2 linked regions of the Tomitella gaofuii genome follow. The protein of the gene in region 1 binds, or shares a complex with, the protein of each later gene. Links are inferred from orthologs where the notes say so. Each region holds a gene or a part of one and is shown on either strand. Other genes may lie near its edges.

Region 1 (8,303 bases):
GTAGACCGGCGCCTGATGCAGCACCAGCCACATCGCACCGACGGCGCCGGGCAGACCGCCCATCCCGCCGCCCGCGGTGAGGAGCACCAGCAGCGACACCGCGAGCGCGCAGGCCGCCGCAGCGCCACCGGGAACGAACGCCACGAGCACGAGCGAACGATCACGACCGGACCCGGCCCGTCCGTCGTCGTGGGACTGCGCACCGTGCGGGACATCGCCCCGCCGGGGCACGCGGCGCCTGAGCAACGTGTTCATCACCGGCCAGCGTCCCATCCCCCACCGCGATGCGACCGCAGGCGCGCCGGGGTGTGACGGGCTCGACTCCGGCGTGCGCGCTCGCCGGCGTCAGTCCGCCGTATCGTCCCGCCTGCCGGCGCCGGACGTCCCCTCACCGCCGCGGCCCTCGTCCGGGACCCCGCCCGTCGGCGTGTCCCCGGACGAAGCGGCGCGGAACATGTGGGTGGGGTCCTCGGTCCCCTCCGGCTGCGGGGGCTCCTGCGACGGCCCGGCGCCCGGTTGCGGCGGCCCCGCGTAGTCCGGTCGCGCTCCCCCGTAGGTCTGCTCCGCGCCCCACTGCGGTCCGGCCTGGCCGTAGCCGTACCGGGGATCGCCGCCGCCGGTCGGCGGCCCGGCGTAGCCCGGCTGCGGCCCGTAGCCCTGGGTGAACGCCTGCGGCGGGTATCCCCCCGGCCCGTACTGCGGCCGCGGCGGCACCGGGGGCTGCTGGGCGTAGCGCGGGTCCTGCCAGGGAGGCGCCGCGTAGCCCTGCTGCGGCGGACCGCCGTACCCGTACGGAGGCTGCCCCGGGTACCGGTGGTCCTGCCGTCCCCGACCCCAGGCACCGGACGCCGACGCGGAGCCCGCACGCAGGACGCCGGCGTCGACGAGCACCGCGACCGCCGCGAATCCCGTCTGCACCACGGCGATGCCGAGCACCACCCAGAACGCCCAGCCGGCGCCCACACCGGGGTCGAGATTCCTGCTGATCCCGCCGAAGAAGTTGTTGATGTCGGAGAAGCCCAGCGAGCACAGAAGCACGAGTACGGCCGTGGCGCTGGCGACCGCGGACGCACCGAGGTTCGGCGTGCGCTTCGGCAGCAGGCCCAGCGCGGCGATCAGCCCGGCGATGAGCACGAGCGCGACCACCAGCGGGTTGCCGAACATCGAACCGAAGAAGTTGGGGGCGTACCCGTCGTCCGCGCCGAGATACGGGCCGAAGCCGAAGAAGAAGCCGGCCACACCCGACAGCGCCACCACCGCGGGCGCCGCCGCGACCGCCCGCGCGAGCACGTCACGGCCGCCTCCCTGCCGCCGGACGCCGAAGGGCGCCTGCCCAGGCTGCGGACCGAAGTGCGGCCCGGCGGGGCCCGGGCGATTCTGCCCACCGGGCTGTCCCGACGGCCCCGGCCGCCACTGCGGGCCCGACTGCGGAGCGCCCGGAGAACCCGGAGCGTCATAGCCCCCTTGCTGCGGATACGACATCGCTTCCCCTCGCTCGACTGTGCATGCAGGCTGCTTCACAGTGCACGATACGGAAGGCCACCGGAAAGCGAACTCCGCCACGGCACGCGGATGCGTGTCGGGGCGGAGTTCCTACGGGTTCCCGGTCAGAGCGCCTTGTAGAGCTCACGGGCCAGCTCGGCCGTCTCGGACGGCGTCTTGCCGACCTTGACGCCCGCGGCCTCGAGGGCCTCCTTCTTGGCCTGCGCGGTGCCCGACGAGCCGGACACGATGGCGCCCGCGTGGCCCATCGTCTTGCCCTCCGGCGCGGTGAAGCCCGCCACGTAGCCGACGACCGGCTTGGTGACGTTGGCCTTGACGTACTCCGCGGCGCGCTCCTCGGCGTCGCCGCCGATCTCACCGATCATGACGATGAGCTTGGTCTCCGGATCCTCCTCGAACGCCTTGATGGCGTCGATGTGGGTGGTGCCGATGACCGGGTCGCCGCCGATGCCGATGGCGGTGGAGAAGCCCAGGTCGTTGAGCTCGTTCATGAGCTGGTAGGTCAGCGTGCCGGACTTCGAGACGAGACCGATCGGCCCCTTGCCGGTGATGTTGGCCGGGGTGATGCCGGCGAGGGCCTCGCCCGGGGTGATGATGCCGGGGCAGTTCGGGCCGACGATGCGGGTCTTCTCGCCCTTCTCCACGTTGTAGGCCCACGCGAATGCGCTGTCCTGCACGGGGATGCCCTCAGTGATGACGACCAGCAGGCCGATCCCGGCGTCGATCGCCTCGATGATCGCGTCCTTGGCGAACTTCGGCGGCACGAAAACGACGGACACGTCGGCGCCGGTCTTCTCCATCGCCTCGGAGACCGATCCGAACACCGGAAGCTCGACGTCCGCTCCGTCGGCGGCCTTGTGGGCCACCGTGGTACCGGCCTTGCGCGCGTTGACGCCGCCGACGATGTTGGTGCCCGCCTTGAGCATCAGCGCGGTGTGCTTGGTTCCCTCGCCGCCGGTGATGCCCTGGACGATGACCTTGGAGTCCTTGTTCAGGAAGATTGACATGTATGCGTCCCTTACTTTGCGGCGAGCTCGGCGGCCTTGTCGGCCGCCTCGTCCATGGTTCCGACGACCGTGACGAGCGGGTGGTTCGCCTCGGCCAGGATGCGGCGCCCGTCCTCGACGCTGTTGCCGTCGAGGCGGACGACCAGCGGCTTGTTCGCTGCATCGCCCAGGGTCTTGAGGGCTTCGATGATGCCCTCGGCGACGGCGACGCACGAGGTGATGCCGCCGAAGACGTTGACGAACACGCTCTTGACCTGCTCGTCGCCCAAGATGACGTCGAGCCCGGCCGCCATGATCGTCGCCGAGGCTCCGCCACCGATGTCGAGGAAGTTGGCCGGCTTGACGCCGCCGTGCTTCTCACCCGCGTAGGCCACCACGTCGAGCGTCGACATGACGAGCCCGGCGCCGTTGCCGATGACGCCGACCTGGCCGTCGAGCTTGACGTAGTTGAGGTCGTTCTCCTTCGCCTTGAGCTCCAGCGGATCGGCGGCGGCGGTGTCCTCGAACTCCGCATGGCCGGGCTGGCGGAAGTCGGCGTTGGCGTCCAAGGTCACCTTGCCGTCGAGCGCCAGGATCTGGTCGTCCGGCGTGCGCACCAGCGGGTTGACCTCGACCAGCGTGGCGTCTTCCTTGATGAAGACCTCCCACAGCTTCTGGATCGTCACGGCTGCGGCGTCGAGCACCTCGGCGGGCAGGTGGCCCTGCTCGGCGATGCTGCGCGCAAACGCGAGATCGACGCCCTTCACGGCGTCGACCGGCACCTTCGCGAGACGCTCCGGCTTGGTGGCGGCGACCTCTTCGATCTCCATGCCGCCCTCGACCGAGCACATGGCCAGGTAGGTGCGGTTCGCGCGATCGAGCAGGAAGGAGATGTAGTACTCCTCCGCGATCTCGCTGGCCTCGGCGACCAGCAGGCGCTTGACGGTGTGCCCCTTGATGTCCATCCCGAGGATGTCCTGGGCGTACTTCTGGGCGTCATCCGGCGTGGCCGCGTACTTGACGCCGCCCGCCTTGCCGCGGCCGCCGACCTTCACCTGGGCCTTGACCATGACCGGCTTGCCGACTTCCTCGGCGATCGTGCGCGCATCGGCGGGGGTGTCGGTAACACGCCCGGGCGACGTCGGCACTTCGTGCTTGGCGAAGAGTTCCTTCGCCTGGTATTCGAAGAGATCCATGTGTTCACCGTCTCGTCTACGTTTGGAGCCCCGCCCATGGGTCCGAGCGGGTGTGTTCGGGACAATATCGGCCGATTCAGCGTGGTCGATCTCATGCCCTGGCGGTTTGTGCAGCCGATCACAGGCCGCACCGCGCCGCGAACATGGGCCCACCCACCTTAAGCGAGACCCCGCGGCGCGATGCGCGCGGTGACCGCCTCATGGACTGAGACGCCGGACACCATCACATCGGCGCGGCCGCCCACGCGGGCGGCGGCCGTCGTCGGACACGCCCCGGCAGGCCGGCTTCGCGCGCATCGGCGAAGTGCCGTTATTGTTACCCCCGACGACCGACCGGCGGCCCTACAGGGCCGCACGCAGGCGGTCTGCGCACCCGCCACAAGCTGGAACTTCACCGCTTCAGTGTGACAACGGACACAATCAAAGCCTTTGTGACCGGCGTCGCTCCAGGTGGCGCGCGGACTGGAACAATCGTCCAGTCATAGATCACGGAGAGGCGCTTGCCCCTCCGCGACCGTTTCGTTACGGTCAGCCAGGTAAATATCACGATCAGGTCACGAGTTGTGACGGTGTGTAACGCCGCGGACCGAGCCCTCGATCGAACCGATCCGCCAGATATCCGCCACATACGAGGACCTGACTCTTGACCGTGCATCGCGAGAACTCCGCAGGCGACGTCCCCGCCGCAGACGCAGCCGAAGTCCCTGCATTCCGCGATCTACGCACCCTTCCCGGTTCCCGTTCCCCGCGCGGCGGAGCGCACCGCGTTCCGCAGCCGCCGCACGCCGTCAAAGGCCGCGCGGCCGTCGTGGCCGTCGCCGCCGGCGCAGTGGTCGCCGCCGGGCAGACGTTGACCGACGGTGCGACGGGCTCCCCGGCCGCCGATTCCTCCGACGCGATCGCCCTCGCCTCCGGGTCGAGCATGATCCTCTCGGACATCGCGACAGGCACCGCTCAAGCCGCCGACAACGCCGCGACCGCACTGGAGGACGCCGCCACCCCCGCCAACGCGGGAGCCGGCAGCGTAGGCGGCAGCGCGCAGGTGCTCGCGGTGCCCGAGCAGGTCGAGCAGGCGGCCGAGACCGCCCGGCAGCTGGCCGCCGGCGCGCGGTACGCCGCAGAGCGCGCGGCCGCCGAGGCGATGGCGCGGCGGCCGCTGTACGTCAAGCCGGCATCAGGGCAGCTGACGTCCCACTACGGCAATCGGTGGGGCGCCATCCATGGCGGGATCGACATCGCCAACGCCATCGGCACCCCCATCTACGCCGCTACCGACGGCGAAGTGATCGACGCCGGGCCGGCCAGCGGGTTCGGCCAGTGGATCCGGGTGCGGGCCGACGACGGTACCGTCACCGTCTACGGCCACATCGAGACCATCGAGGTCAGCGAGGGCCAGCGCGTGCTCGCCGGCGACGAGATCGCGAAAATGGGCAACCGGGGCTTCTCCACCGGTCCCCACCTGCACTTCGAGGTGTGGGAGAACGGCACCCAGCGGATCGACCCGCAGCCCTGGCTCGCGCAGCGCGGCATCTCGGTGGCGGGCTAGAAGCCCCGCCTCCCCCGCGGGCGCCCCGCCCGTGCCGAGACCACTCACGCCGCGAAGCCCCTGCCTGCAGAATCCCCCCACCTGCCAGGCGGCCCCTTCCCCGCGGGAGCCTCCGCACACGCACAGAGTAGGCCGCCCGGCGCCTGCCGACCGGCCCCGCGTCCTCACAACTTGGTCATCGGAACCCCGCCGATGAGCATCAGCCGCACTTTTCCGGCACTGCCGAAGTCGATCGTCGCCGTGGCCCGGTTGCCCACCCCGTCGCAGGCGATGACCGTCCCGAGACCGTACTTGTCGTGGTTGACCCGGTCGCCCACCGCCAGAACAAGATCGGTGTTGCGGGGGCGTGCGCTGCCGAAGCCTTCCGACCGCCTGCCGTCGCCGATGGCGCGCCCGCCGCGCAGCCTGTCCCCCATCGCCCCGCCGCGCGCGCCGGCCCCCGATCCGAATCCGCCCGACCCGCCGGTGCCCGGATCCTCCCGTCGCCACTCGAGCAGCTCCACCGGGATCTCCTGGACGAAGCGGGATTCCGGGTTGGTGATGGGCTGGCCCCATGCCGAACGCAGCACCGCCCGGCTCAGGTAGAGCCGCCGCCGCGCACGGGTGATGCCCACGTAGGCGAGTCGGCGCTCCTCGGCGAGTTCCTTCGGATCACCGAGCGCCCGCATGTGCGGGAACTGGCCGTCCTCCCATCCGGTGAGAAATGCGACAGGGAACTCGAGGCCCTTCGCGGTGTGGAGGGTCATGAGCGTGACCATGCCGTCATCGGAGTCGGGAATCTGGTCGGCATCGGCGACCAGAGACACACGCTCCAGGAATGCCGCCAGCGATCCGGGGGCGGGCTGGCCGTCGTCGTCCCCGGCCTCCTCGCGCTCATCGCCCGCGGTCTCCTCGCGCTCATCGTCGGCGGCGGCGGCCGCCGCGTTGACCGCGTCCACGCTGAACTCGTGTGCGACGCTGACGAGCTCGTTGAGGTTGTCGAGGCGGGCGCCGTCCTGCGGGTCGCTGCTGGCCTCGAGCTCCGCCCGGTACCCCGTGCGGTCCAGCACCGCCTCGACGATGTCGCCGACGGAGGGAGGCTCCGCGCCCGTCCCGTCGCCCTGCCCGCCGGCGGCGAACGCACGCAGCCCGTCGAGGAGCTCGACGAACCCTGAGATCGCGTTCCGCGCACGGGTGTTGAGGAACGCCACCTCGCCGGCGGCGGCATCGCGCAGTGCACCGCCGAAGCCCACCCCGGCGGACTCCGCGTGCACCGACACGCAGGCCTCTGCGCGGTCGCCGATACCCCGTCGCGGCGTGTTGAGGATGCGGCGCACACTGACCGTGTCCTCCTCGTTCAGCAGCACGCGCAGGTAGGCCACGACGTCGCGGATCTCCTTGCGCTCGTAGAAGCGCACGCCCCCGACCACGCGGTACGGAACGCCGAGCCTGATGAAGACCTCTTCGATGGCCCGCGAGGCGTTGTTGGTGCGGTAGAACACCGCCACGTCGCTGTAACGGGCCTGGCCGGCGTCGACGAGCCGGTCGATCTCGGTGGCGATGAACGAGGCCTCGTCGTGCTCGTTGTCCGCGACATAGCCGACGATGCGTTCGCCGTCGCCCTCGTCCGTCCACAGGCTCTTCTCGCGCCGCCCGCTGTTGCGGGAGATCAGCGCGTTGGCGGCAGACAGGATGTTCTGCGTAGAGCGGTAGTTCTGCTCCAGCAGGATAGTTCTGGCATCGGGATAGTCGCGCTCGAACTCGACGATGTTGCGGATGGTGGCGCCCCGGAAGGCGTAGATGGACTGGTCCGCATCGCCCACCACGCACAGCTCCGACGGCCCCGGGCCAACGGATCCCACACCTGCGGGGTCCTGCGCGTCGGCCGCGTGCGCACCGACCAGCTCGCGTACCAGCACGTACTGCGCGTGGTTGGTGTCCTGGTACTCGTCCACGAGCACGTGGCGGAACCGTCGACGGTAGTATTCCGCGACCTGCGGGTGATTCCGGAACATCGCGACGGTCTCACCGATCAGGTCGTCGAAGTCGAGCGCGTTCGCCGCCCGCAGCCGCTGCTGGTAGGACGCGTAGACCTGTGCGACGAGCCCGGCGAAGCCCGTCCGCCCGGGCCCGCCGCCGGACGCCGCGGCATCGGCCGCCGCCTGCTCCGGACCCACGAGTTCGTTCTTCAACGCCGAGATGGCGGCCGTCAACGCGCGCGGAGCGTGCTTCTTGACGTCGATGTCGAGGTCCTTGGCGATCATCGTCACGAGCCTGCGCGAGTCGTCCGCGTCGTAGATGGAGAAGTTGGTGTTGATTCCGTCCACCAGTCCCGCCTGGCTGCGGAGGATCCGCACGCACGTCGAGTGGAAGGTGGCCACCCACATGGCACCGGCGCGCGGGCCTACCAGCGCCGCGACGCGCTCGCGCATCTCCGCTGCCGCCTTGTTGGTGAACGTGATCGCGAGCACCTGCCCCGGCAGCACCCCGCGCTCCGCGAGAAGGTAGGCGATACGCCTCGTGAGCACCGTGGTCTTGCCCGACCCCGCTCCCGCGACGATGAGCAGCGGGCCGCCCTCATGCACCACGGCCTGCCGCTGCGGCTGGTTGAGGCCCTCCAGAAGCTGCTCGGCCGGGTCACGCTCCTCGGCCGGGCCGCGGCGGGCGGAAGCCCGCGCCGAAGGGGAGGACACCTGCCCGGACCGGGCGGACTCTGGGGCTGAGGAGATCGTATTCATCGCACGTCAACCGTACCGGCCGGGACCGACGTCTCCGCCGCGGATGCGGGCTCCTCGACACGCCTGCGGGATCGGCCGCCGATCGCGTCCGGCGGCGCCCCGCTCAGCACGGCCTGCCGGCGTGGCACTATGTGCTGTGGCCGCCCGTTCCTCGGACGCGGCCAAGAGTGCGGCAAGCACCGATTCCCAGCGGCGAGAGGGCGGGTGACGACGATGGCAGGCGGCGAATCGTCCGGAGACGAGGTTCACGACCCTCCCGGCGCCGACAAGGTCGACATCGCCGAGCTCCGCGAAGAGATCGACCGGCTCGACGCCGAGATCCTCGCCGCCGTCAAACGCCGCGCCGAGGTGTCGA
Region 2 (5,545 bases), 1.2 Mb from region 1 along the record:
GGCGCTGCTGGCGGCCCTCGACCAGGCACGCACCGGGCGGATGTCCGACATCGTCGAGACGATTCAGGGCCAGCAGGACACGATCATCCGCTCCGGACACCGCGGGGTCCTCGTCGTCCAGGGCGGCCCCGGCACCGGCAAGACCGCCGTGGCCCTGCACCGCGCCGCCTACCTGCTCTACACCCACCGCAAGCAGCTCGCACGCAGCGGCGTGCTGGTGATCGGGCCCAACCCCACGTTCCTCGAGTACATCGCCCGCGTGCTCCCGTCGCTGGGCGAGACCGGCGTGCTGCTGTCCACCATCGGCGACCTCTACCCCGGGGTCACGGCCACCGCGTCCGAGGATCGCACCGCCGCCGCGGTGAAGGGCTCGCTCGACGTGATCGCCGTGCTCAAGAAGGCCGTGCGCGATCGCCAGACCGTGCCCGCCGATCCGGTCACCGTACGGTTCGACGGCTACCCCCTGCGCATCGACAAGAAGATCTGCACGAAGGCCCGGGGACGCGCGCGTTCGTCCCGGCGCCCGCACAACCTGGCGCGGCCGCTGTTCCGCTCGATGGTCATCGACGCGCTGGCCGATCAGCTGGCGGAGACCATCGGCACCAGCGTCGTCGACGGCTCGAACCTGCTGAGCGCCGCGGACCTGTCCGACATCCGGCGCGACCTGCGCCAGGACGAGGCGGTGCGCGCCGAGATCGACGCGCTGTTCCCGGAGCTCACCCCGCAGCAGGTGCTCTCGGAACTGTTCGCCTCCGAGGACCGGCTCCGCTCGGCGGCGCCCGGGCTCGACGACGAGCAGGTCGCGGCCCTGCTGCGCCCGGTCGCGTCCGGGTTCGCCGACGCCGACGCCCCGCTGCTGGACGAGCTCGCGGAGTTGCTCGGAGTCGACGATTCCGCCGAGCACGAGCGCGAACGGTCCCGGTGGCGCCGGCAGATCGCCGACGCGCAGGGGGCGCTCGACATCCTCACCGGTTCCGCGCCCCAGGACCTCGAGGACGAGCTGGACCCCGAGATCCTCATGGCCTACGACCTGATCGACGCAAGCGAGCTGGCCCGCCGTCACGACACCGCGGAGAGTCGCACCGCCGCCGAGCGTGCGGCCGAGGACCGGACCTGGGCGTTCGGCCACGTGATCGTGGACGAGGCGCAGGAGTTGTCGCCGATGGCGTGGCGCATGCTCATGCGCCGCTCGCCCAACCGCTGGATGACGGTGGTGGGCGACACCGCGCAGACGGGTGCCGTCGACGGCGCCGCGTCCTGGGACGATGTGCTCTCGCCCTACGTGGCGCAGCGCTGGCGGCTGGCAGAGCTCACCGTCAACTACCGGACGCCCGGGGAGATCATGACGGTGGCCGCCCCGCTGCTCGCCGCTATCGACCCCGATCAGACTCCGCCGGTGTCCGTGCGCGATGCGGGGCACGCCCCGGAGAGCATCGCCACCGAGCCGGAACGGATCGACCAGACCGTCGCCGCCGTCGTCGCCGCACTGCCCCCCGTCGGCACCGCGGCGGTGCTGTGCCCGCCGGATCTGGTCGACAGCCTGCAGCACCTCGATGGTGAGCGCGTCGAGGTGATGCCCGTGGCGGACGTCAAGGGCCTCGAGTTCGACTCGGTGATCGTCGTCGAACCGGACGCGATCATCGGCGGGTCCGAGCGCGGCCGCGCCGACCTGTATGTCGCGCTGACACGAGCGACCCAGCGCCTGGTCGTGGTGCACAGCCGGGCGCTGCCACGTGAGCTCACCGGACTGCGCGCCGTCGACGACGGCGCCGCATACTCGGTCTCCTCGGCAGACCCGGCTTCCGCCACAGGACCTGACACGATGCAGGCCGCCGCGGGGGCCGCGCGGTGACGGGTGGGCGTACCGTGCCACGCGCGATGGCCGCGGCCGTGGCGGTGCCTTCTGCAATGATGATCCTGGCCGCGTGCGCAACCGGCGGCGGCGCGGAATCCGCCGCCGCACCGCCGCCGGTCGCGACCGCACCCCCGGCCGCGGCCACGCAGCAGCCGCCCGCGCAAGAGGCGGATCGGACCATGGCCGCACCGGCCGCCGATTTCACGCGTGCCCTCGCCGACCGCGGCGTGCCCGCTGCGCAGATGGGCGACGCCGCGACGCTCGCCCAATTGGCACGCGGAATCTGCGCCCAAGTAGCCGCAGGCACCCCGGACGCGGAGATCCGGGAGCGTCTGGTCCCGGTGCTCCGCTACGCACAGTCGCTGATGGGCGACGCCATGGACGAGGACACGCTCGCCGCCTCGTTCATCGATTCCGCACGGCAGGCCGGCTGCTGACCGGTCACGGCCAGCGCCCCGCGGCCCCGCGCTTCGCCCGCCGTCAGCGCACGGTGTGCACGATGAGGACGTCGCAATGCGCCTTGCGCGCCGCGTCCGAGGGCACCGACCCGAGGAGCCGGCCGGTGATCGTGTTCAACCCGCGGTTGCCGACCACCAGCAGGTCTGCCGACACATCGTTGGTCAGCTTGAGCAGCGACTCCACCGGCGGCCCGACGACGGAACGCTCCTCGATGTTCGTCGCGCCCGCCCCACGCGCCCGTTCATTGGCGGTACGCAGGATCTCGTAGGTGGGGGCTGCTCCATGCACCTGGTAGGCGTCCTCGCGGAGCTGATCGGATGCCGACTCCACGCTGCGCGGGTCCGACGGGAAATATGCACAGGCTATGACGAGCTTGGCCGTCGACCCGGCGATGCTCGCTGCGCGCTGCACTGCCTTCAGGGACGATTCCGATCCGTCGGTCCCCACCACGACGGTCGTGTATTCGCTCATGCGTTCCTCCATGTCGGGGCGGCGGTCCCGCGGCCTGCGCCGCGCCGGTCCCGTGCCCGGCGGTTCCTGATGCGGCGGCCGCCCGTTCGACCACCGCGTGTGCGGTCCCCCGGCGACACGGCGTGATCGGCCGTGCCGCGGCTTCCCGCGTCCCCAGGTGACTTTATCGTCAGTCGGCCGTCCACACATACTTTTACGCGGCACCGCACACCGCTCGTCTCAGCCGATGCCGGCCTCGTCCATTCCGCGCAGTTCCTTCTTGAGTTCGCCGACCTCGTCGCGCAGCCGTGCGGCCAGCTCGAACTGAAGGTCGCGCGCGGCGGCCATCATCTGGTCGCTGAGCTGCGCGATGAGATCGGCCAGCTCGGCCCGCGGCATCGACGAGGTGTCGCGGCCCTCGTAGATGCCGGCGCTCACCGCGCGGCCCGCCTCCCCCTGGGCGCGCCGGCCGCGGCTCGCATTGCGCCCGGAACCGCCCACCTCCACCAGCTGGTCGACGTCGTCGGCCTCCTCGTAGACGCGGTCGAGGATGTCCGCGATCTGCTTGCGCAGCGGAGTGGGATCGATGCCGTTCTCAGTGTTGTAGGCGATCTGCTTCTCACGACGACGCTCGGTCTCCTCGATGGCCTGCGCCATCGAATCGGTGATGCGGTCCGCATACATGTGCACCTCGCCCGAGACGTTGCGCGCCGCACGCCCGATCGTCTGGATGAGGCTGCGGGTACTGCGCAGGAAGCCCTCCTTGTCCGCGTCGAGGATCGCCACCAGCGAGACCTCGGGCAGGTCCAGGCCCTCGCGCAGCAGGTTGATGCCCACCAGCACGTCGTACTCGCCCAGGCGGAGCTCGCGCAACAGCTCCACACGGCGCAGCGTGTCGATGTCCGAGTGCAGGTACCGCACCCGAATGCCGAGCTCGAGCAGGTAGTCGGTGAGGTCTTCGGCCATCTTCTTGGTCAACGTGGTGACCAGGACGCGCTCGTCGCGGGCCGTACGCTCCCGGACCTGCTCCACGAGGTCGTCGATCTGGCCGTCCGTAGGCTTGACCACCACCTTGGGATCCACCAGACCCGTCGGCCGGATCACCTGTTCGACGAACTCGCCGCCCGTGCGGCCCATCTCATAGTCGCCCGGAGTGGCCGACATGTACACCGTCTGCCCCACCCTGTCGGCGAACTCGTCCCAGGTCAGCGGTCGATTGTCGGTGGCCGACGGCAAGCGGAACCCGAAGTCCACCAGGTTCCGTTTGCGGGACATGTCCCCCTCGTACATGGCGCCGATCTGCGGCACGGTCACGTGCGACTCGTCGATCACCAGCAGGAAATCCTCGGGGAAATAGTCGAGCAGCGTCGCGGGCGCCGAGCCGGCCGGGCGGCCGTCGATGTGCCGCGAATAGTTCTCGATGCCGGAACAGAACCCGACCTGCCGGATCATCTCGAGGTCGTAGTTGGTGCGCATCCGCAGCCGCTGCGCCTCGAGGAGCTTGCCGCGGTTCTCCAGGTCCGCCAGGCGCTCCTCGAGCTCCGCCTCGATATCGCGCACCGCCCGCTCCATGCGCTCCGGGCCGGCCACGTAGTGCGTGGCGGGGAAGATCCGCAACGCGTCGACCTTCTTCACCGCCTCGCCGGTGAGCGGATTGAGGTAGTAGAGCGCGTCGATCTCGTCGCCGAAGAACTCGATGCGCACCGCCAGCTCCTCGTAGGCGGGGATGATGTCGACCGTGTCGCCCTTGACCCGGAACGATCCGCGGGTGAACGCCATGTCGTTGCGGGTGTACTGCACGTCCACGAGCAGCCGCAGCAGTTGGTCGCGCGGCACCTCCACACCCACCTCCAGCGGGACGGAGCGGTCCAGGTAGGACTGCGGCGTGCCCAGGCCGTAGATGCAGGACACGGAGGCGACCACGACGACGTCGCGGCGCGAGAGCAGGCTCGACGTGGCTGAGTGGCGCAGGCGCTCGACGTCGTCGTTGATGGACGAATCCTTCTCGATGTAGGTGTCCGTCTGCGCGATGTACGCCTCGGGTTGGTAGTAGTCGTAGTAGGAGACGAAGTACTCCACCGCGTTGTGCGGGAGCATCTCGCGCAGCTCGTTGGCCAGTTGCGCGGCGAGGGTCTTGTTGGGCGCCATGACCAGCGTGGGCCGCTGCACCTTCTCTATCAGCCAGGCCGCGGTGGCGGACTTGCCCGTGCCCGTGGCACCGAGCAGCACGACGTCGCGCTCTCCCCCGTCCAGGCGCCCGGAGAGCTCGGCGATGGCCTTCGGCTGGTCGCCGGAGGGCGTGTACTCGCTGACGACCTCGAAATGGCCGTCGGCACGCTCGATCGACCCGATGGGACGAAACTCCGACTGCGCGACTACGGGATGTTCCGACGCGAATGCCATGCACCCAGGCTAACCGCCGGGACCGACAACAACGCCGGGTCGTGCGCGCCGCCGGTCGGGCGGGTGGCGCACGGGACGAGCGCGTCACCATCCGTCGCAGACCGACACCGGCCGTCACCGTCCACGCGCGGCGGTGAGCTCCTCGATCTCCCGCTCGACCTGACTGCGGCAGCCGAGGGCGTTCCAGTCGCCGGAGTCCGCCTCCTCGCCGAGCCGGTGCAGATCGTCGGCGAGCAGCATCCGGCCGCCGGTGCGGCCGACGAGGCCGTCGATGCGGTCGTCCAGTGATTCCGCGCGCTGCGCCGCGCTCTCCGCGCGCAGCCCCGCATCGAGCCGCCCCATCGCCTCCGCGATGCGGTCGAAGGACACGAGTCTTTC

Evidence for each region. The genes of interacting proteins can lie anywhere in the genome.
Region 2: the proteins of H4F70_RS07700 (region 1) and uvrB are in contact, whole or in part, in a crystal structure (PDB 7EGT), measured with the Thermus thermophilus proteins. The link is inferred for Tomitella gaofuii from one-to-one orthologs. Residues at the interface, in WP_096412145.1 of Thermus thermophilus: His654, Arg656, Phe657, Gln666, Asp668, Glu669, Lys680, Arg681, Leu682, Ser683, Lys685, Tyr686, Ala687; in WP_096411307.1 of Thermus thermophilus: Glu23, Leu25, Arg26, Asp27, Gly28, Glu29, Arg30, Phe31, Arg55, Glu326, Asp327, Phe328, Glu379, Ser382, Gln383, His398, Gly400, Arg401.

Annotation. Positions count from the first base shown.
Region 1 is NZ_CP059900.1:1,632,651-1,640,953, reverse strand. Bases 5,173-8,303 are described here. They hold H4F70_RS07700 (UvrD-helicase domain-containing protein), read right to left. Parts: upstream 7,949-8,303; coding sequence 5,396-7,948; downstream 5,173-5,395. Other genes in these bases: H4F70_RS07695 (chorismate mutase), read left to right, coding at 8,162-8,303; H4F70_RS07705 (M23 family metallopeptidase), read left to right, coding at 5,173-5,231. Outside these bases: H4F70_RS07725 (cell division protein PerM), read right to left, coding at 1-255; H4F70_RS07720 (DUF5336 domain-containing protein), read right to left, coding at 346-1,290; sucD (succinate--CoA ligase subunit alpha), read right to left, coding at 1,608-2,510; sucC (ADP-forming succinate--CoA ligase subunit beta), read right to left, coding at 2,522-3,685; more of H4F70_RS07705, read left to right, coding at 4,335-5,172. UniProt on the Escherichia coli protein: A helicase with DNA-dependent ATPase activity. Unwinds DNA duplexes with 3'-5' polarity. Translocates on single-stranded DNA with 3'-5' polarity. Initiates unwinding more efficiently from a nicked substrate than double-stranded DNA.
Region 2 is NZ_CP059900.1:2,831,745-2,837,289, forward strand. The notes cover bases 2,587-5,545. They hold uvrB (excinuclease ABC subunit UvrB), read right to left. Parts: upstream 5,168-5,545; coding sequence 3,005-5,167; downstream 2,587-3,004. Other genes in these bases: H4F70_RS13095 (universal stress protein), read right to left, coding at 2,587-2,785; H4F70_RS13105 (hypothetical protein), read right to left, coding at 5,282-5,545. Outside these bases: H4F70_RS13085 (HelD family protein), read left to right, coding at 1-1,852; H4F70_RS13090 (DUF732 domain-containing protein), read left to right, coding at 1,879-2,292; more of H4F70_RS13095, read right to left, coding at 2,336-2,586. UniProt on the Escherichia coli protein: The UvrABC repair system catalyzes the recognition and processing of DNA lesions. A damage recognition complex composed of 2 UvrA and 2 UvrB subunits scans DNA for abnormalities.